DNA from 2 places in the Bacillus xiamenensis genome. Region 2 is predicted to be linked to the other one. Evidence: a T-box and tRNA genes for the amino acid it is inferred to sense, from the RefSeq annotation. Region 2 holds a T-box; the other holds one or more tRNA genes.

Region 1 (10,905 bases), 1.4 Mb from region 2:
TCAAGTGCTTGGTCGGATGATGCCGGTGATGACTCCTATTAGTGTGTTGCTTGGTGTTGTATTAGCGGCGTATTTAAGGGATTTTACGTTTTTGGTGCCTTGGGTGTTTGCCGTCATGACATTTACAGGAAGTTTATCTGCCAGCTTTTCAGCTTTAAGGCATACGGTGATGCATCCATTGCCTTTGATTTTAACGTTTATGATTTTGCATGTATTAATGCCTCTTTATGCTTGGGCGGCGGGGCATCTGATATTTGCTGATGATTCCATGACCATCACAGGTTTGACGCTAGCGATGGTCATTCCAACAGGTGTGTCTAGTTTAATATGGGCAGCCATGTACAAAGGAAATGTTGGGTTAACTTTATCTATTATTTTAATTGATACACTGCTTTCGCCTTTGATTGTGCCAGCCAGTCTGTCATTGCTTGTCGGAACACAAGTGCATATGGACATTGGGGCCATCATGAAAGGGTTGTTCGGTATGGTGGTGCTTCCGTCTATTTTGGGAATGCTCGTTCATCAGTATGCTAAGCCAACGGTGACGAAGGCCATCAGTCAGACGATGTCACCTTTTTCAAAAATAGGTTTGTTTGTGGTGGTGTCTATTAATAGCTCTGTTGTCGCCCCATATTTGCGTGAGCTTGATGCTGCATTTTTTAGTAAAGCAGTCATTGTGTTTCTCATTGCAATGAGTGGGTATGCGTTTGCGTGGTTCATTGGAAAGGCCATGAAATGTACGCAAGGGGAGGTTGTGGCCATTGTGTATACAGGCGGTATGCGAAACATTAGTGCGGGTGCTGTACTTGCCATTAGCTTTTTTCCGCCTGCTGTTGCCGTCCCTGTTGTGATTGGTATGCTCTTTCAGCAAGTGCTTGCTGCCTTTTTTGGTTTTTTACTTAATCGTTTTGAGCTGAAAACACCTGCTGTGACTAAATCGTTATCATGAAAAAGCCTCCATCCTTTGAGATGGAGGCTTTTTTGCGATTAATAGATGAGGTATTTCTTTCGCTTCTTTTCAAATGTTTTCAGGTCATGGTGATATTGTTTCATGATGTGTTTGATGGAAGTTCCCTTATTGATTTCTTCTTTGACCCAGCCATTTCCGATAAGTTGATCAAAGCTTCCTGTTTGAAGGAATTGAAAGTCATTCGGATACAAATCATGAATTGCTTTGATGATGGATAATCCCGTTTTTACTGCTTCAAATGAAGTACGGTCTGTGACGTATAATTGCACGCCATGGGAAAGAGTCCCGGCATGTTTTGAAAAGGTAGGGGTAAATGAAACAGGTCTAAATTGAATGCCTTTTAGTTTTAGCCCATTTAGATGATCTGCTAGCTGATTGCTATTGATATATGGAGCACCAATGAGCTCGAATGGTTTTGTCGTTCCTCTGCCTTCAGAGACGTTTGTGCCTTCAATTAATCCGGTTGCTGGGTAGACATAGGTACTGTCAACAGTCGGCATGTTAGGGGAGGGAAGGACAAACGGCAGCTTTGTGTCATCGAACGTCATGGAGCGTTTCCAATGTTTCATTTTGATCACAGTGACATCAGCGTTGATATGAAACTCTTTGTTAAACATGTGTGCAAGTTCTCCAGTCGTCATCCCATGTCTTAATGGGATTGGATAGAGACCTACAAATGAGGCGTGTTCGGGCTCTAATACAGGTCCTTCTACTTTTAGCCCGCCTATTGGGTTTGGACGATCTAGGACAACAAATGGAATGTTGTTTTCCTTAGCGGCTTCCATTGCATAGGCCATCGTGTAAATATAGGTGTAATAACGAGTACCAACGTCTTGAATATCAAACAGCAGGACATCTACATTTTTGAGCATATCAGGAGTTGGCTTTCTTGTTTTTCCATAGAGAGAGTAAACAGGCAGGCCCGTTTTTTCGTCGGTATACGATTCGACGCCTTCTCCTGCCTGTGCGTCACCGCGTACGCCGTGTTCAGGTCCGTACAAGGCAGTCAGTTTTATATTTGGATGTTCAAATAGGAGATCGACACTGCTTTTCATGTTTGCATCAATGCCGGTAGGATTCGTAATAAGTCCTACCTTTTTCCCTTTTAGCCAAGAGAGATTACTTGATAGTAATGTTTCGATCCCTGTTTTGACTGCTGTTTTTTTCCCTTTTGTGTCTGTTCGTCCTGAATCTGCGGGGGAGGCGGCGGTCAATGTGCTGATCATGAGAAGACTAGCGAGTATCAAGCTTGCGGTCTTTTTCAAGAGAATCCCTCCTATTTGATCTGTTTCCCTTTTAAATTGAGTCCATAGCCAAATGGATAAAGGGTTTGATTAGGATGAGTGACTGATGGGATAGCAACTGGCAATTTCCCTTTAGGTGATGACGTGCCAAAAATCACTTCTAGTCCAGCAGGAATATTCGGTTGATTGAATTGTCCGTTTGAGTAGCCTTTAAAACCGTAAACAGCCAGTAAGGCATCGGCTTCCTCGAAATTGGCAGCATCATATGGGTTTCTAAGACTCATGATGACCAGTTTTTTGTTTTGTGCTGCTGATTCTTTCATGACAGCACGAGGGAAGGCAGTTGCCCATTTCTTCGGGTCCTGTACATTGTCATCAATCACGCCATCATTTACAGCTGGGTCATTTTGGACAACGTAAGAGCCGGTAATGACATAGTCAGCATCTTGAATCAGCTTGGCTGTTTCTTTCGAGAAGCTCTTATCTGCAAATGCGTACGATTGGATATGAACAGGCTTGATCTTTTTCTGTTTGATCAGAGTGTCAATTGTGACAGACATTGCTTTTGTTTGATCTTCATAGGGTGCCATGAGCACAATTTGATCGTTCTTTTTAGGTTTAAAGGGCAAGGTTTTGTGGTTGTTTTTAAGTAGAGTGATGCCTTCACGTGCCATTTTTTGTTCTGCTTTTCGGTGCGCCTTTTGACCAACGAGTTGAGTGGCTTTTTTGATTTTCTTTTCAAGGCTTACGGGTTTATTGGTGGATATGATGCCTCGTTTGATCTTTAATTCAAGGATTTTCTCAACAGATTGGTTGATCTGAGATATCGGAATTTCGTTTGTTAAAACGGCTTGTTTTAGAGCATTGAACACATTTTCTAAGTTTTTCTCTGTTTTTAAGGACGTGACAGGGGCTGGCATGAGGGCAATGTCGACGCCTGCTTTAATGGCCATCACCACGGCTTCTTCCTGTCCAAAGTTATCTGCGATCGCTTTCATGTTTAGAGCATCTGTCACAACAACTCCTTGAAAGCCCATTTCTTCTTTTAGTAGATGTGTGATCACTTTTTTAGATAAAGTAGCAGGAACCATGATGTCTTCACCATCTTTTTTACTTTGATAGGTCGTGTTATCAATGGCTGGAAATTGAACGTGAGCGGTCATGACCATATCAGCACCTGCGTTGATTGCTTGTTGAAACGGATACAGTTCAACCTTTTTCAAACGATCAAGGTCATGTTTGACGAGCGGAAGTCCGTAGTGACTATCGACAGCTGTATCACCATGGCCTGGGAAATGCTTTAGTGTGGAAATGGTCTTTTCTTTTTGAAGTCCTTTCATGGTTTGAAGACCAAGTCTAGTGACAAGTGCAGGGTCAGAGCTAAAGGAACGGACACCAATGACGGGGTTGTTTGGGTTATTATTCACATCAAGAACAGGAGAGAAGTTTGTATTGATGCCTAAGGCGTTTAATTCCTTACCGATGATTTTTCCTGTGTCGTATGCATTTTTCTTACTTCTAGAGGCACCAATCGACATATTTCCTGGGAAATGTGTTCCCTTTTGAAGTCTTGTGACGATTCCGCCTTCTTGATCAATTGAAATGAATAGAGGAATGTTTGGTGATGCTTTTTGAAATTCATGAGTGAGGTTGACGGTTTGTTTCGTATCAACGACATTCTCTGCAAATAAGATGACACCGCCTAGATGATATTTCTTAACAATATGAGACACTTCTGTATTCATTTTTGTTAACCCTGTAGGAGTGGATTCACCTTCTGCTTGCCAATTTCGAAAGTCTGGCATGAGCATTTGACCAATTTTTTCATCTAGTGACATGTCTTGAACCATTTGTTTGGCGGTTGGAAGAGGGGCAGAGCTCACCTTTTCCGTTGGAATGGAAGCGGTGAGTAGGGCCAAAACCAGTGCAGCTGGGAAGAGAGATTTTAACATCGAATTCCTCCTTTTACTTAAATGATTCGTAGATTGCCGTCATGATGCTTCCATAAGTTCCAGTTGGGAAAAGGTCACCTTCAAATTGATTTGGGTTGATTTCAGGTGAAACGACAGGTGAATGTTTCTTATTCGTCAGCAGGACGACACCTAGATTGTGTTTTGGATCAATCAATGTCATCGTTCCGGTCCAGCCTGTGTGTCCATAGGCTTCGTTACTTGCGTATTTTCCAAACATCCATTCCATGTCAGTATGGCCGTTTTTCCGCCAGCCTAGCCCGTAGGTTGGGTTCGTGTCTGAGGATGTCGTAAAGAGATCGATTGAAGTTTGGTCAAAGATGGTTGTTTTCCCATAGCCTCCTTTGTTGAGCATCAGCTGAAGAAGCACAGCCATATCAGAGGTGTTAGAGAAAAGTCCAGCATGACCAGATACACCAGCCATGGAGTAATATGCTTTCTCGTCGTGGACTTCACCCAGCAGTGTATATCGCCGAATGTTATCAAAATCAATGACACCATCTCGTGTATTGCCTAGGCGCTCGGTAGCTGCAAAATGCTTCAGCTTGAATCCTTTTTTCAGCGGATTGAACATTGTATGTTTGAGACCGAGCGGCCGGTAGATCGTCGACTCTACATATTGATCAAGAGGCATGCCTGTTTTTTTCTCAATGATCATGCCTAACAGCATGTAATCAATGTCACTATAAATATGCTGGGTGCCTGGTGTGTATTGCAACGGTACTTTAGGCAGCCATTTCATAGTTGTTTGTCTATCTTGGGAGAAAAAAGAGCCTGCTGCTTCTTTGCTATAAAATAAGACACTTGAAGGGAGTCCGGCAGAATGGGTGAGAAGATCCTTTACCCTGAGTTGATCTTTGCCGGTTACCTTTGCATCTGGTTCATCCTGAAAGTCTGGCAGGATGGATTGTATTTTTTCATTCACATCTAGTTTTTGTTCGTATACAAGCTTTTGCAGGGCATAGTTGGTGGCATACATTTTTGTATTGGATGCCAGATCGAACAATGTGTTCTTTTTCATTTTCTTATACGATTTGAGTTCAGTCATTCCTTCGTATTTCTGTCTGTAGCCATAGGCTTTTTGGTGGACGATTTTACCATCCTTGATGATGATGAGTGCGGCTCCTGGAAATCCTGCTTTGATATCTTTTTGAATCATTTGATCAACCTTCCTAAGCTGCCTGAAAGAAAAACCTGCTTGTTCCGGTCGTTTTGCTTTTTTTAAGACGGGATATTCTTCAGGTGCTGTTTTAGAGAAAGACGGTACAGGATGGGAGCTAGTTGCAAATGTTGGTACTGGTAACCCAAGGAGCATAAACAGACTTGTTATGCATAGAAACCATTTCTTCAAGAGCTAGACCTCCTTATTATTAGTTTCCTCGAATTCAACAGCCATATCATCATGAAAGCCGAATAAGTATGTGAAAATAAATCCAGCGACATATGCGATAAATAGTCCGATTAAGTAAAGAAGCATTTGATGCGTGTGAACGATAAAGGTTAATGGGAGACCTGATACCCCAATTGCTTTAGTGGCGATTTGGAAATAGGCTTGAAATGCTCCGCCGATTCCAGCACCTAGACATGCGGTAAGGAATGGTCTTCCCAGCGGGAGTGTGACACCGAAAATGAGTGGTTCTCCAATTCCAAGCATTCCTGAAGGAAGTCCGCCTGCAATGGCTCTTTTCAGTTTTTTCTTTTTTGTTTTCATATAAATGGCAAAGGCAGCGCCTACCTGTCCTGCACCTCCCATAGCGAGAATTGGCAGAAGCGGGTCATCTCCAATTGAATGGATGAGCTCCATATGAATAGGTGTTAGACCTTGGTGAAGTCCTGTCACAACAAGAGGAAGGAAGGTTGCACCAAGAACAAATCCGGCAAAAATACCGCCAATGTTTAATAGATAAGTAAGCCCTGAGGTGATGGTATCAGATATAAATCCGCCGACTGGCATGAAGACAACGTATGTGAAAATGCCTGTAATAAGAAGTGTGATGGTTGGTGTGACGATGATATCAAGTGATTGCGGGACGAAGCGTCTGATTCGGTTCTCAACAAGTGCCATAAAGATGGCGGCAAGAAGAACACCGATGAGTCCGCCTCTGCCTGGTAGAATATTTGTGCCAAATAACATAATATCTGCGGAGGCTGGGTTAATAATGAGGATACCTGCTAATGCACCTAATGCAGGAGAGCCTCCAAATTCTTTTGCGGCGTTTGTTCCGACTAATATACCGAGATAGGCAAACAAGCCTGATCCGATCACCGTTAGGATAATGGCTGCTTGGGATTTTCCATCGAGCCAGCCCGCTTGCACGATCGCTTTTGTAATACCCGTAATGAGACCTGATGCGACCAGTGCGGGAATGATGGGGATAAAAATGCTCGCAATTCGACGTAATAGCAGCTTGAATGGTGTGCGGTTCTTTTGTGAAATGGCTTGTTTGTTTTTTTGTGCTTCTTGGTTTAGATCATATGAATCCGAGGCGTTTAGCAGCTGTTCAAACGCACTTGATACATGATTGACAACACCAGTGCCTAAGATGATTTGAACGGTTTCCGCCTCGACGACGCCAATGACACCATCGAGTTCTTTGATCGCTGTGAGTTGAACTTTTTCATGATGAATCGGTGTAATTCGGAGACGTGTCATACAATGTGTATGGGAAGAGATGTTTTCAGAACCACCACAGAGTGAAAGAATGTCTTTCGCCAACTGCTGATATTTCTTTTGATGACTCATGTTGAATCCCCCTTTGATTTTCGTTTCATGGAGCGGATGGCATGCCTTGTCTTGTCAATATATTGTGCCGTTTGTTCATATTGACGGGAGGCTAAGCTTAGGAACAAGACATCGATTAAATAGAGCTGTGCCATTCTAGAGGAAGTGGCAGCACTGCGAAAAGGTGCTTCATTGGAACCGGACGTCGATAGGTGAACGTCACACAATGCAGAAACGCTTGTATGACCTGGATGCGTTAAGGCAATGGTTTTCACTTCATTTTCTTTGGCGAGTTGAAGGGCTTGAATGATGTCTAACGTTTCTCCTGAAAAGGATATGCCGAATACTATGTCATTCTTTCCTGCATTTGCGATGACTGTGGATGCAATGTGCATGTCAGTGAAGGCTGTGGCCGCATAATTGATTCTGAGAAATTTCTGCTGAGCATCAGCTGCAACGATGCCAGATGCACCAACACCGATAAAATGGATTTGGTTTGCATTCAGCAGCAGTTGAACGGCCTTTTCTAAAGCTTCTACATTTAAGATAGAGGCTGTGTCTTTGATCGATTGAATCGAGTTTCCTGCTGTCTTTTGAATAATGGATGGAAGTGGTTCATCTTGTTCGATATCCCGGTAGCCTTGTTTATCGGCGTGCATTAAGTCACCAGCGATTCGCATTTTTAAATCTTGGTAGCCATCCAGCCCGAGTGATTTACAAAGGCGGATGACGGCAGAGCTGCTTGCACCGGCAGCCTGACTGATTTCATGCACTGTGCCTTTAATGACTTTGTCAGGGTGGGCAAGGATATAGTCTGCAATGATTTTTTCAGATTGGGGAAGTTTTGATTTCATTGTGTGTAGTAGGGTGAGTCCGCCTGCTGACATGAGCTTTGCCTCCTTTAGGATTGATGACGTAAGATGGCTTTGTCGATATGGCCATCTGCTTTGTTGAGTAAGTCTTTTGCTGTCTTTTTATCTGTATTTGTTTGAAGCATGACAATGGCGGTTTTGACTTCTAAATCGGCTGCTTCAAGAGTTTTTACGGCTTGTTCATAGGAAGCGTTTGTCACATGTTGGATGATGGTGATGGCGCGTTCTTTTAGTTTGTGATTGCTTACTTTTACATCAACCATTAGGTTTTCATATACTTTGCCTTGTCTGATCATGACCGAGGTGGAAAGCATATTTAAAATCATTTTATGAGCGGATGCGGCTTTCATTCTTGTTGATCCAGTGATGACTTCTGGTCCGACGATGACTTCAATGGCACAGTCTGCCAGCTCACTAATCTCAGCTTGTTCATTGCAGCTGAGGGCGATTGTTTTTGCTCCAATGGATCTTGCATAGTTTAAAGCGCCAATGATATAAGGTGTTCTGCCGCTAGCAGCGATGCCGACAACAGTATCTTTTGATGTCAGGTGAATGTGTTCTAAATCTTTTTGACCAGCTTCTTCACTGTCTTCCACATCTTCTGCTGCATGTGAAAAGGCAGAGTCGCCACCGGCCATGATGCCTACGATGACATCAGGTGAAATGCTATAGGTAGGTGGACATTCGACCGCATCCATTACCCCAATTCTGCCACTTGTTCCAGCGCCTAGATAAATGAGTCTGCCCCCATTCGAGATGGATTCAAAGGCAAAGTCACTTGCTGTCTTTACGTCTGGAAGGACACGGTTGACGGCTTGAGCGACCTTCATATCTTCCGCATTGATCATTTGGAGCATTTCTAGCGGATTTGCTTGTGAAATTCCCATGGTGTTAGGGTTTCTTGATTCTGTTGTCAAAGAACGCAGTTGAGATGGCTGCATGTGACATACCTCCTTATTTCTTCATTTTCAGTATATTGAGTATGATATGAAATTTCAATATTATATTTAAATACTGAAATTATATTTCAGTCGAAACATTGTGCTGATAGGGGGTGAATAATTAGAAAATAAAAAAAATAAAAATCCCCTTTACAAACGGTGGGCAACCTGTATATAATAACTTTTGTCAGCTTCGCGGAAACAGTAAACTTGACAAAATGGCCCGTTGGTCAAGCGGTTAAGACACCGCCCTTTCACGGCGGTAACACGGGTTCGAATCCCGTACGGGTCACCATGATGTGGAGGATTAGCTCAGCTGGGAGAGCATCTGCCTTACAAGCAGAGGGTCGGCGGTTCGAGCCCGTCATCCTCCACCATATGCCGGTGTAGCTCAACTGGTAGAGCAACTGACTTGTAATCAGTAGGTTGGGGGTTCAAGTCCTCTTGCCGGCACTGTTTTTTCTTTATCAATTCCATATGTGGAGGGGTAGCGAAGTGGCTAAACGCGGCGGACTGTAAATCCGCTCCCTCCGGGTTCGGCGGTTCGAATCCGCCCCCCTCCACCATTTTTGGGCTATAGCCAAGCGGTAAGGCAACGGACTTTGACTCCGTCATGCGTTGGTTCGAATCCAGCTAGCCCAGTAAGACACCTTTTTGAAAAAGGTGTCTTTTTTTTTACGATGTTTTTAGAAAGAATGTATAACTATTCAAAATGTTGTTGAGTTGAGTCAGCAGGCATGAAGAAAGTAAAATATAAGCATGAACGGAAAGGGGATGTACATACATGGGAGAAAAAAAGAAGGTCACGATGATCGGGGTTCCAATGGATTTGGGTCAAATGAGAAGGGGCGTCGATATGGGACCGAGTGCGATTCGATGTGCTGGCGTAAAGGAAAAATTGGAATCGCTTTCATTCGAAGTGGAGGATCTTGGGGATATACCAGTCGAGCAAAGGGACGATGAGAAAGGTCTCTATACAAGTGAAAAGCTAAAAAACTTAACGGAGAATGCTGGTGCGAATCAGCTTCTTGCTGAAAAGGTCAGCAGTATTGTGCAGTCAGGTTCGTTTCCACTGATTTTAGGCGGGGATCACAGCATTGCGATAGGCACACTTGCCGGTGTAGCGAAGCATTATGAAAATTTGGGTGTCATTTGGTATGATGCGCACGGTGATTTAAATACAGAGGAAACCTCTCCTTCTGGAAATATTCATGGCATGCCGCTTGCAGTCAGTCTCGGCCTTGGGCATGCTGATTTAACGAATATTGGCGGTTATACGCCTAAAGTGAAGCCTGAGAATGTGATCTTAATTGGTGCTCGTTCCTTAGATGAAGGAGAGCGGGCATTGATTAGAGAAAAAGGGATTAAAGTGTATACGATGCATGAAATTGATCGTTTAGGGATGACAAGAGTGATGGAGGAAGCCATTGCATATTTAAAGGAAAGAACAGACGGTGTTCACCTGTCGCTTGATTTAGATGGGTTAGATCCAGTGGAATGTCCTGGTGTAGGAACGCCGGTTGCAGGCGGCATCAGTTACCGGGAGAGTCACCTTGCAATGGAGCTTTTAGAGGAAGCGGGTATTTTGACTTCAGCTGAATTTGTTGAGGTGAATCCGGTATTAGATGAGAAAAATAAAACAGCTGAAGTGGCTGTTGCGTTAATTGGTTCTTTAATGGGCGAAAAGCTGTTGTAGAGCGGGAATTGTTCCCGTTCTTTTTTGTTTTGGAGAAATTTAAGGATATGTTAAGGTTTTTACCGGCTGATAAGCGCAACACGCTGTCAAAAATTTGTTACACTATTTTTTAGAGGAGAATGAAACCTTTTGGAAAGAGGTTCGTATACATAAAGACCGGTGAAGGCAGAGGTTGAATATACTATGGAAACAATGATTAAAAAGAGAATTAAGCAAGTGAAAAAAGGCGACCAGAACGCATTTGCAGACATCGTAGACCTGTATAAGGACAAAATTTATCAGCTGTGCTATCGTATGCTTGGGAATGCACATGAAGCAGAGGATATTGCGCAGGAGGCATTTATTCGTGCCTATGTGAATATTGAGAGCTTTGATGTGAATCGTAAATTTTCCACGTGGCTGTACCGCATTGCAACCAACCTGACCATCGACCGTATTCGTAAAAAAAAGCCGGATTATTATTTAGATGCAGAGGTGGCAGGAACAGAAG
Region 2 (10,905 bases):
CTTCTTTTAAGCTAATGATTTTCTGATTCTTACGTGCCTCTTTTTCCTTCTTCTGCTGTTCGAATCGGAACTTACCGTAGTCCATGATTCGGCAAACAGGTGGTTTTGCATTTGCAGCAACTAACACAAGGTCAAGATTAGCTTTAGCAGCAATTTCCAGAGCTTCCTGGCGGGATTTAATCCCCAGCTGATCGCCATTTTGTCCGATCAAACGAACTTCACGCGCACGAATACCTTCATTAACTAATTGATCTTTGCTAATAGTGAGCCACCTCCATGAGATTTTGAATTGAGTTCACAACTCATTTTGACCATTTCGTTGTATGTTTTACAGGCAAACAAAAAGTGTGGGCATATAAAACACCCACACTGCGAACATTTGCATGAAAAAATAAATGTACGGTCAACCTGTCAACTACAAGCATGTGTCAATCAGGTGAGAAGCGGGTGCTTCTGCTTGTGATATCTATTCAATTCGTTAATTATTTTACACAATTTTCATTTGTCCGTCAAGTAACCGAACTCTTGAAACAACTTTTTCATTTTAGCATGATGAAACGATTTGAGCAAGACTTTTTTAAACCATGATGTCATCAAAGAAGCAATTGCAGAAAGATTGGGATGACAATCACGCTCAAAAGCCCCCAATCATCAGCAAAAGGCTTTGCAAACAGCAGAATAATGATAACTCCATCTCAACACCAAACAGTGCTGCCTGTTGTTACTAAAAGAAGCAAAAATAAAAAAAGGATGTCCTTTTTCCGAAACCCTTGGTTGTGAAGCAGTAGATTGCGAAAGCCCTTCACATGCGCAAGCACAAAACCTAAAATAACGATGATCCCCACATGCTCGATCATCATCAAAATGAAATGAAGCAAACCAGCCACCTCAGTTGATGTCAATAGTCATGAGCAGTCAATGCTCACATCTCTCTCAAATCTTTTCTTTATTGCCCTCTCCTTCTATTGTAAAATGAACATGAGCCTGTCACATGCAATTGAAGGTAACTACATACATAACAAGGGAGAAGATCATGAAAGCCGTATTTTTCGATTTAGATGACACTTTGCTTTGGGATGAAAAAAGCATTCACACGACTTTTCAAGAAACATGCCGGGAAGCGGAAAAGAAATATGGACTTGATTCAGAAACATTTGAGCAGATTGTACGTGAAGAAGCAAGAAAGCTGTACTCTTCCTATGAAACATATGATTATACTGTCATGATCGGTATTAATCCTTTTGAAGGACTGTGGTCAAATTTTAGTGAACCGATTAGCGAAGGCTTTCAAAAGTTGAACGCCCTTGCACCAGAGTATCGTAAAAACGCTTGGACGAACGGCTTAAAAAAGGCGGGAATTGACGATGAGGCATTTGGACAATACTTGGCTGATTTCTTTGCAGCAGAACGGAGAAAACGCCCGTATGTCTATGAAGAAACGTATCCTGTTTTAGACCGCCTGAAAGGCAGATATGAACTACTCCTATTAACAAATGGAGACCCTAGTCTTCAAAAGGAAAAGCTTGCAGGTGTACCAGAGCTTGCGCCTTATTTTAATGAAATTGTGATTTCAGGAGATTATGGGAAAGGCAAGCCTGACCCTGGCATCTTTGAGCACTGCCTCCAGCTGTTAAATCTCACAAAAGATGACGTCATTATGGTAGGAGATAATCCAAAAACAGATATTCTCGGAGCATCTCGCGTTGGCATCCAAACCGTTTGGATCAACCGCCACGGCAAGAAGAATGAAACAGATGTGACGCCAGATTATGAAATTAAAGACTTACATGAATTGTTTGATATATTAAAGTAGATTCAAAGAGAAAACACCCTTCTCCAGACGAGATAGGGTGTTTTTGGTCTCTCGGTTACACAATGTCCGCTAGACTCTGTGCTTGACGATCTAAGCCGCGGGCTGCTTCTCCTACATTGATGAATTCTTCGCTTGCCTGCTTCACAAGATCCCGGTTTGTAAACACACTCGTTTTTGCCCGGCTCGTTCCGCTGCTGACCTTTTCTACTTCTATATGAATTGCTTTCACATATCGATCCACTTTTACGATTGCTTCCTTTGAATCTGTCGCAAGCTTTCGAATTTCCGCCGCCACCACACTAAAGCCATTTCCATAGGAGCCCGCATGTGCAGCTTCTATAGCTGCATTCAGTGCGAGCAGCTGCGTTTGGGAAGCAATGCTGTGAATGGTCGTCGCAATTGAGCTAATCGACTCAACCTGCTCTGTTAAGCCTTCTAGTAAGCTCATGTTTTGATCTGTTTCATTGGCGATATGTTCAAAAGAAGCATTGACACTTTGACTATGCTGAATACCAATTTCTGCCCGCTCCATTAATTTCGCAGACATGTCCTTTAAATCTTTTACGACCTGCTTCATTGAGTTTTCTCTCTCTGTAATATCTGTTGCCACTTTCACAACAGCTACGACGTTCCCCTTGTCATTGAGGACTGGTGTATACGTCGCTTCAAGCCATAAGGTGTCACCGTACTTAGTGATCCGCTGCACCTTTTCCTGGAAAACGCGACCATCCTTTAAACGCTCCCAAAACATTTGATAACTTGTGTGCTCTGCAATATGCGGAGGACAAAATTGTCTATGTTTTAAACCAATCATTTCTTCCTTAGAATAGCCCATGGCTTTTGCGAAAATATCATTGACCCATAGCACCTCACCCGTCACATCAAATTCAATCATTGCTAGTGAATGCTCTAATGCACCAAGAACGGCTGACTGTTCCAATACTTGTGATGATAATACGTTTGTTGTTTGAACCATCTCTTTCATTCCCCCATTTTCTTCTCTCACCAATAGTACATACTTACCCGTACTTTCGTACTATCTAAACGTATCATTCAAGCATCTGGATCACCAGAGGAGAATTTTTTTCCATAAGAAAAAACCAGTGATCTCAAAGGAAAGAGATCACCGGCTGCATTGTTTGAAAAGATTATTTTTTCGCTTCTGCTACTGCATGTTTCACAAAAGCTTCAAGGTCCATTGTTTCTGAATCTTGTTCACCGTATTTTCTTACATTGACTGCGCCATTTTCTGCTTCTTGATCACCGACAACCAGCATGTACGGAATCTTTTGCATTTGCGCTTCTCTAATTTTGTATCCAATTTTTTCATCACGGCTGTCAAGCTCTACACGCAGACCTTCAAGCTGCAAACGTTCTTGCACTTTTTTCGCGTAGTCTAGATGAACAGACGGTGAAACCGGGATGACTTGGAATTGTACAGGTGCCAGCCATGTTGGAAGAGCTCCTTTGTATTCTTCAATTAAGAAGGCAACAAAGCGCTCCATTGTGGACACGACCCCTCTATGAATCACCACTGGACGATGGTGCTTCCCATCTTCTCCGATATATGTGAGATCGAAGCGCTCTGGAAGTAAGAAATCAAGCTGTACAGTGGACAGCGTCTCTTCTTTCCCAAGAGCTGTCTTCACTTGTACATCAAGCTTCGGTCCATAAAATGCCGCTTCGCCTTCTGCTTCATAGTAGTCATGTCCAAGCTCGTCCATTGCATCTTTCAGCATGGACTGTGCTTTATTCCACATGGCATCATCATCGAAATACTTTTCTGTATCCTCTGGATCACGATAAGATAAGCGGAATGTGTAATCATTTAAGCCGAAGTCTTGATACACTTCTTCAATTAAACGAACTGTACGGATGAACTCGTCTTTGATTTGATCTGGACGAACGAAGATATGTGCATCGTTTAATGTCATGCCGCGAACACGCTGAAGGCCAGATAAAGCACCTGACATTTCATAGCGGTGCATTGTCCCAAGCTCTGCAATCCGAATTGGCAATTCGCGATAGCTGTGCGGTTCATTTTTATAAATCATCATATGGTGCGGGCAGTTCATTGGACGAAGGACAAGATCTTCGTTGTCCATTTCCATGACTGGGAACATATCTTCTTGATAATGCGCCCAGTGGCCTGATGTTTTATATAATTCTACACTCGCTAAAACAGGTGTATACACATGTTCATAACCAAGGCGTACTTCTTTATCAACAATGTAGCGCTCAATCACGCGGCGGATGGTTGCCCCTTTTGGCAGCCAGAGCGGAAGGCCTTGACCTACCTTTTGAGAGTTCGCAAACAGCTTCAGCTCTTTCCCAAGTTTACGGTGATCGCGTTCTTTTGCTTCTTCAAGTAGACGTAAATGTTCATTTAAATCTTCTTTATTAAAGAAAGCTGTTCCGTAAATACGCTGCAGCATTTGATTGTTACTGTCACCTCTCCAGTATGCACCTGCAAGGCTTAACAGCTTGAACTCTTTGATTTTTCCTGTAGACGGCAAGTGAATGCCGCGGCATAGGTCAAAGAATTCACCCTGCTCATAAATTGTGACAGTTTCGCCTTCTGGAATCGCCTCTAACAGCTCGAGCTTCAATTCATCGCCAATTGCTTCAAAACGTGCTTTCGCTTCTTCTCTAGATACTTCAACACGCTCAATCGGCAGGTTGCTGTTAATGATTTTCTTCATTTCTTTTTCAATCTTTGGTAAATCTTCAGGTGTAATGGCAACATCGATATCGACATCGTAGTAGAAGCCATTTTCAATCACAGGGCCTACGCCAAACTGGACGTGATGCTCTTTTCCATAAATGCGTTTGATCGCTTGTGCCAGCAAATGGGCTGTGCTGTGACGCATAATATCGAGGGCTTCTTCACTTTTATCTGTGATGATCTCAATTGTTCCACTTTCTAATAGCGGCGTACGCAGATCTATTTCTTTGCCGTTCAATTTACCGGCAAGCGCTTTTTTCTTTAGGCCCGGGCTAATTGATGCCGCGATGTCTTCTGTTGTTGCTGTTTTGTCAAACTCCTTGACTGCTCCATCTGGAAATGTAAGTTGAATTTGTTCTGACATCTCTGGTCACTCCTTTTTTGGCAATATAAAAACCCCGCCCCCTGGAAAGGGACGAGGTTGAATAAACGGAATCGTGGTTCCACCCTTTTTCCCGTATTTGCAGCTTGCTTTGTCAAAAGCAAATACGGCTTGTGGTTCGATAACGGGAATTCCCGTCAGCTATTACTAAAAAAGTTCACAGCTGATGTTCAAAGGTGGTAAAGCAAATGGTCCTCAGCTAGGAAGCTTTCAGCCGCGGCTTCCCTCTCTTTAAGCGGGTGTTCATTTGTTCATGTCCTTATCAATACGGTCTCTGTATGAAGTTACACCGTATTATAAAACGTTTTTTCGTGAAAATCAAGAAAGCTTTTCACTTTTCTTTTCCAAATGGTCATGAACAAATTGAACATTCTGCTCCTGAAACGAATGAGGCGGGAAGACCTCGACTCTTTCTTGAAAAATATTTTGAATGGTTTGTACCATTGAATGACCTGTATCATTTGTAAATAGGTCAATTTTTTGTGGAGCGATGGATACAAGCGGTGCAATCAGCTGCGAATCAATATACATTGGATGCTCTCTTACAAACTGTCTGTCTATGTATTGTTTTTGATCACGTTCAGAAGCGTAGCGAAATTCCCAAATCACCAGACGGTCCTCATGCACAACATGTACTTTCTCAAGCTTAGGTTCTCTTGCCATCACATAGTCTCGAAGGGATTGAATAAAGTTTTGGTATTCTTGTTCCATTTTGTATTCTTCAATGGACACTTCTACATAATTCTTTAGCCTTTGATCATACTCTGCGAGCCTAAATGTCATAAATGAACCAATTGAAAAAATACCTTGCTGTAAAGAGATCGTCTCTAGCTCCTTTTTTAACAGGGCTTCCCTTGACGGGTCTTGATGAATCCCAGGAATATCCTCTATATCCCCTTTCATGATGCTATGGGCGATCGAAAGAATTTGGTGCTGCTCTTCGGGATCTTTAAATAAGTATGTGTTTTCAAGGATGCTGCGCATGCGCTCATTTTCTTTGCATTCTAAAAAAAAGTGAACCAGTAAAGGCCGCACAACGTGCTCAAGTGCTTCTCCTGATTTCTTCGCCTCTATGAGAAGCCGGTCTTTCCCCTGTTGAATCGAGATGTGATGCCGACTGTCCAAGTGTTCAGCAAGGTGTAAAAAAGCGGCGGTATCATATTCATCTTCAAAGATTATTTCAAGCATGTTTGTCCCCCCTAACGACATCTGTTACATATATATGGGGAGAACATCAAAAATAGACGCCTAAAATAAATCAGGCATCTTTCTTTTTAAAATGAGTGGAACAGAGATAAAGATCAAATAAATCAAACAAACAATCGCTAAGGCGGCATAATTGCCACTCACAAAGCTTGACCCGAGAACATTCAATGCAACTGTGCCCGGTATTAGTCCTAAAAAGGTAGCGGCCGTAAATGCACGATAATTCGCATGTGAAGCTGCTGCCGCATAGCTGACAAAATCAAAATGAATTGGAGCAATGCGCAATAACAAAATATAAAGAAACCCATGCTCTTGAATGCGAGACGTCACCGCCTTTAGCTTCCGGCTGCTTGATTTCGTTTCTTGCTTGTTTGAACGGAAGGTGGAAGCAAGCAGGAAAGACCCCGTTGCGCCAGCTGTAGCACCGACGAGGGCATAAATGGTCCCAAGGACACTGCCAAACGCCAAACCTGCTGCTAGTGAAAAGACGGTGAGAGGGACAAGCACAAACGGACGAAAAAGTGATAAGAAAAGAAAAACAAACGGGGCCAGCAGCCCAAATTGAAGAATCCAATTTTTCACATCTTTCGGCGACAGCTGAAGATGCTGTTTGTTCAGCCACCATAGCGCAGCAGCCAGAACGCCGATGACGAGAATAAGCAGCCATTTTCTTTTGTTCATCTCATCCGCTCCCCCCCTCACGTAACGCATCCTTTTATAAATGACGGCGATTTTCTCCTTCAAGCAAAACTGGCTCGGCTAAATAAAGAATCCGTTCCATTAAACGAGCTGCTTTGACCTCTTCTTTTTCCCCGCGCTGCGAGTACGTAAAGTGATGCTTCAAGTCACTCGGTGAGAAATTAGAAGAGAAGAAAGTCGGGAGCTGCTCTGCCATGCGGTATTGCAAGATCGTTCCTAAAAGTTCATCTCGTACCCAGCTCGTCATCGACTCTGCTCCAATATCATCAAGCATTAAAATCGGTGTTGATTTGACCATATTCAGCTTCTCTTCGAGAGTATGATCGGCTAATGAATTTTTTAACTCTCTCACAAATTCAGGCACATAGACAAGGAGAGATGGATATTCTTTTACCGCTAGCTGCTGTGCAATCGCTGCTAGAATAAATGTTTTTCCTACCCCAAACTTTCCGTGTAAATAAAGGCCTTTGCCCTTACCAGTCTCATCATAGCTTTGCAGGAATTGACCTACTTTTTGAATGACCTCTTGTCTTCCCACAACATTCAAATCAGCAAACGTCGCTTGAAGAACATTCTGCGGAATGTACATGCTTTTCATGAGTTCTTGCTGTTTCTTCTGTCGATCGAGCCGCAGTTTTACAGGACAAGGGGAATATTCAATATCAATGCTCTGACCTTTGATCACAAGTTTCGGGTGATATCCGTCTAAAATGGCATTTACATTCTCGTCCTCTAAGCAGTAAGAACAGCCCTTTGATTGCTGAACATATTCAAAGAGCCTGTTTAAGCTGCGATTAATCATGTCTTCTTGTATCTCTTCCTCGTGCTCTTTTAAAAAGGCCTTCACATCTTCATCAGACAATACACTTTCTTTAATCTGATTGTATCTCACGCGAAAATCTACTCGTCCTTTTAGTTGTTCAAATGAACGACCGATCGGTTTCATTTCCATCTCACCTCACATTAATGTGCATTGTACTTTTTCATATTATTAAACTGATTTAACAATTTTTCTTTTTCTCGTTCAAGGTCCTCTGTAGACAAACGATCCGTCTGTTCTTTTGCAGGCTGTTCTTTCGTTTCAGTTTCTTTCATCCAGTCAGGCAGTTTCTCCTCTCGGATGACTTTCCCTGATCCATACGAGTTTCGCTGCTTTTTCTGCTGCGCCCACTCTGTCATTTGTCTGTTCTCTTCTTTGGCAATTTTCATAGCAGCTGCAACGGTTTTGATTTTCTTTCGCACCCAATGAGCGGCGATTTTTTGCATATAGGTTTTGGACAGCTTCATATCCGTTTTCAGCAGTGTATAGTAGATCAAGACATTCATGACCCCAGGCTCTAGCTTCTGCTCAAGCATAATATCTTCAACAATTCTTAAGTCTGCATACGTCGGCTCAATGCCATCTGCCATATCTTTCAAAAGCTCTCTAGGCGAAATATGATCCAGCTTTTCAATCAATGTCGCATCAGGCGTATCTGCCTCTTTATGCTGCGCGGCATCGTGTCGTAAATGCCTTGGCTGTTTTTGATCAATCAGCTTCGGCTGTTCGCCTCTGTATTCGATTTGGTACCAGTCTCTCGCTGCTTTTCGTAGATCTTCAGTTGAAATCATCTGATCCGGCCCACAGGCGCCTGCGACAATATTTTGCATTTGCAGCGGCGTAATGCCATATACGACAGCTAACTTCTTAATTGTCTCTTTCACTTGCTTTGTCAAAGCCTTTCTTGGGATCATCATGTCTGACATACCTGCTAATAACAGATCAAAATCAAAGGATTCATCTGAAAGCGGCGCAGACTGACTAGATCCGACGGTCACATATTCGTAGCCCTCGTCAAGCGATGACGCCTGATTGATTTCCTCTGTCATCTTGCGCTCTCCCGGCTGCAATACGTGAAACACTTCTTCAAACGATCGTGAAATGTTCTTTGCATCAGCAGGAACACTTGGATAAGAAAAATAATCACGAAGCTGCATATATTTTGCTTTCTCTACCCGATGATACAAAAGGACATTCAGCATACCGTCTTGGAAAAACTCATCCGGTCTTAGCGGCGGCACAAGCTCATATGTAAACAGTCTGCCCTCTTTCGTTTCCTGTTCATATGTGCGGAGTAAGCCGATCGCTTCAAGCTTTAAGCGCTCTTCAAAAATATCATTTAAATTCGTTTGCAGCATGACCATGAGCTGCCGATGAGGTGCGGGTTTACCCCATATCCGATTTTGTTCCAGCTCTCCCCACAGCGTCATGTATAAACTGAAAGCGGACATGCCAATAAGCGGCTGATATAAAAGAGTGATGAGCTGTCTATCGATGTCACCGAGCAATGAAGCGCTTTTGACGACATACGGATCGACGGCTAGCACTTCCTTCCAATGCTCTGTCATATGCTGATCCTCCCTTAATGCGGTTGTTTCCATTGTACACTCTTTTTGCGTTTTACGCTTTACGCAGGAAAAAGAGCATGAAGAATCTTCAGCTCTTTTTTAGCGTTCTTTCTTTAATAAATCTTTTAATTCATCAATAAAGACATTGATATCTTTAAACTGACGATAAACCGAGGCAAACCTGACGTAAGACACTTCATCAATTTTCGCCAGCTCGTCCATCACCATTTCACCGACAAGCTCGCTTTTCACCTCTGACATGCCTTGATTACGCAATTCCTTTTCAATGTTAAAGCAGACATCTTCCAGCTGTTTTAAAGCGACAGGGCGCTTTTCACACGCTTTGATCAGTCCTCTTAGCATCTTTTCCCGGCTGAATTCTTCTCGGATTCCTTCTTTTTTCACCACAATCAGCGGCAATTCTTCTAATTTTTCAAACGTCGTAAAGCGATATTGGCAGCTTTCGCACTCTCTTCTGCGACGGATGGATTTCCCTTCATCTACTGGTCTTGAATCAAGCACCCTTGTACCAAGGTGCTGACATGTGGGACATTTCATTTCATCAGCTCCGATCTATTCTTGGAAGTTGTTTGTCTAGTTCTTTATAAAGGGACAAAACTGCCTTTTGACTAAAGCCAAAGTCTGTTGGCAGGGCCGTTTCTGTTGTCACATTAAAATCGACAGCTGTTTCAAAAGGACGAATTGAAATGACAGTCGCCACGAGAAAGGCTTTTTTCGGCGTTCGTATGTTTGCGCTGATTTCACCTCGTTCTGCTGAAACAGATGTCACTTGATAGGATTCGTTGCGGGAAAGAATGGCTTCCACCGCTTGAAAAACTTGTGTATTTGTCGATTTGTAGTAATGGCTTTTCAGCTCTGACACCGGATGATGGTCAGATGTTTCCGTATGATTGGAAATGAATCGTTTTAGCTTTTGTCCTAAAGTCATACACGTATCCCCTTTGTCTTTAACCCTCTTCTTTATTTTATAAAAAAAACCTTTGTTTTCCTAGAACAAAAGTATAGTCAGGTTGGAGAATGTTGGATGCTGTGTATGAAACAAATATAAAAAGGAGCATAACACAAAGGCATTTAATGCTTTTGGCCAGCTCCCATTGCAATCTTTTTTATGTTTACAGTGCTTTGGCTTGCGCCTGTTTCACTTGTACAGGTCCCATGCCTCGAGGAATTTCGATGTTTTCTCTTGTTTCAGCACCTAGTTCATCTCCGATATGATCTGCTGCAATATTCGGATCTAGATCGCCGCAAGTATAAACATCTATGCTCGCATAACCATGTTCAGGAAAGCTGTGAATTGTCAGATGAGATTCAGAAATAATGACAACTCCACTTACTCCTTGAGGTGCAAATTTGTGAAAAGCAACCTCTCTTACTTCAGCTCCTGATTTCAAAGCTGCATTTACAAATGTTTTTTCAATAAAATCCATGTCGTTCAGTTTATCACAGTCGCATCCCCATAATTCAGAGATAACGTGACGTCCGATTGTTTCCATCATGGACCCCCCTTAAACAAGAATGAAAGAGTGAAGTTCTAAGCAGCCGGACCGGACATATACCACGGGGGAAAGTTAGTCCTAAGAGGTCCTAACCCTTTAAGTATACCCGAATGAGTCTGCGAACAAGAAGTTCACGAAAAATAGTATACTTTGTTTAGACCCATTTTGCAAGCTG

Evidence for each region. The T-box of region 2 lies ahead of thrS (threonine--tRNA ligase). A T-box ahead of a tRNA ligase gene usually reads a tRNA of that ligase, here a tRNA-Thr.
Region 1: it has a tRNA-Thr gene. The T-box ahead of thrS (threonine--tRNA ligase) is inferred to sense a tRNA for this amino acid. The anticodon was not compared.

What each region holds. Positions count from the first base shown of each region.
Region 1 covers NZ_CP017786.1:1,439,457-1,450,361, reverse strand. Annotated here, with positions in the region: gene BK049_RS07210 (bile acid:sodium symporter family protein) at 1-949, shown strand, start outside; gene BK049_RS07205 (exo-beta-N-acetylmuramidase NamZ family protein) at 988-2,235, opposite strand; gene BK049_RS07200 (glycoside hydrolase family 3 protein) at 2,247-4,166, opposite strand; gene pbp4b (penicillin binding protein PBP4B) at 4,180-5,535, opposite strand; gene BK049_RS07190 (PTS transporter subunit EIIC) at 5,539-6,927, opposite strand; gene BK049_RS07185 (MurR/RpiR family transcriptional regulator) at 6,924-7,793, opposite strand; gene murQ (N-acetylmuramic acid 6-phosphate etherase) at 7,808-8,719, opposite strand; tRNA gene BK049_RS07175 (tRNA-Glu) at 8,940-9,014, shown strand; tRNA gene BK049_RS07170 (tRNA-Val) at 9,021-9,096, shown strand; tRNA gene BK049_RS07165 (tRNA-Thr) at 9,100-9,172, shown strand; tRNA gene BK049_RS07160 (tRNA-Tyr) at 9,201-9,285, shown strand; tRNA gene BK049_RS07155 (tRNA-Gln) at 9,290-9,361, shown strand; gene rocF (arginase) at 9,504-10,415, shown strand; gene sigW (RNA polymerase sigma factor SigW) at 10,599-10,905, shown strand, end outside.
Region 2 covers NZ_CP017786.1:2,808,183-2,819,087, reverse strand. Annotated here, with positions in the region: gene infC (translation initiation factor IF-3) at 1-262, opposite strand, end outside; ribosomal protein L20 leader region at 334-465, opposite strand; gene BK049_RS14340 (hypothetical protein) at 696-878, opposite strand; gene BK049_RS14335 (HAD family hydrolase) at 1,034-1,813, shown strand; gene BK049_RS14330 (methyl-accepting chemotaxis protein) at 1,869-2,789, opposite strand; gene thrS (threonine--tRNA ligase) at 2,962-4,902, opposite strand; T-box leader at 4,947-5,195, opposite strand; gene ytxC (putative sporulation protein YtxC) at 5,239-6,108, opposite strand; gene BK049_RS14315 (TVP38/TMEM64 family protein) at 6,169-6,807, opposite strand; gene dnaI (primosomal protein DnaI) at 6,842-7,771, opposite strand; gene dnaB (replicative helicase loading/DNA remodeling protein DnaB) at 7,789-9,213, opposite strand; gene nrdR (transcriptional regulator NrdR) at 9,313-9,771, opposite strand; gene BK049_RS14295 (hypothetical protein) at 9,776-10,162, opposite strand; gene speD (adenosylmethionine decarboxylase) at 10,347-10,727, opposite strand.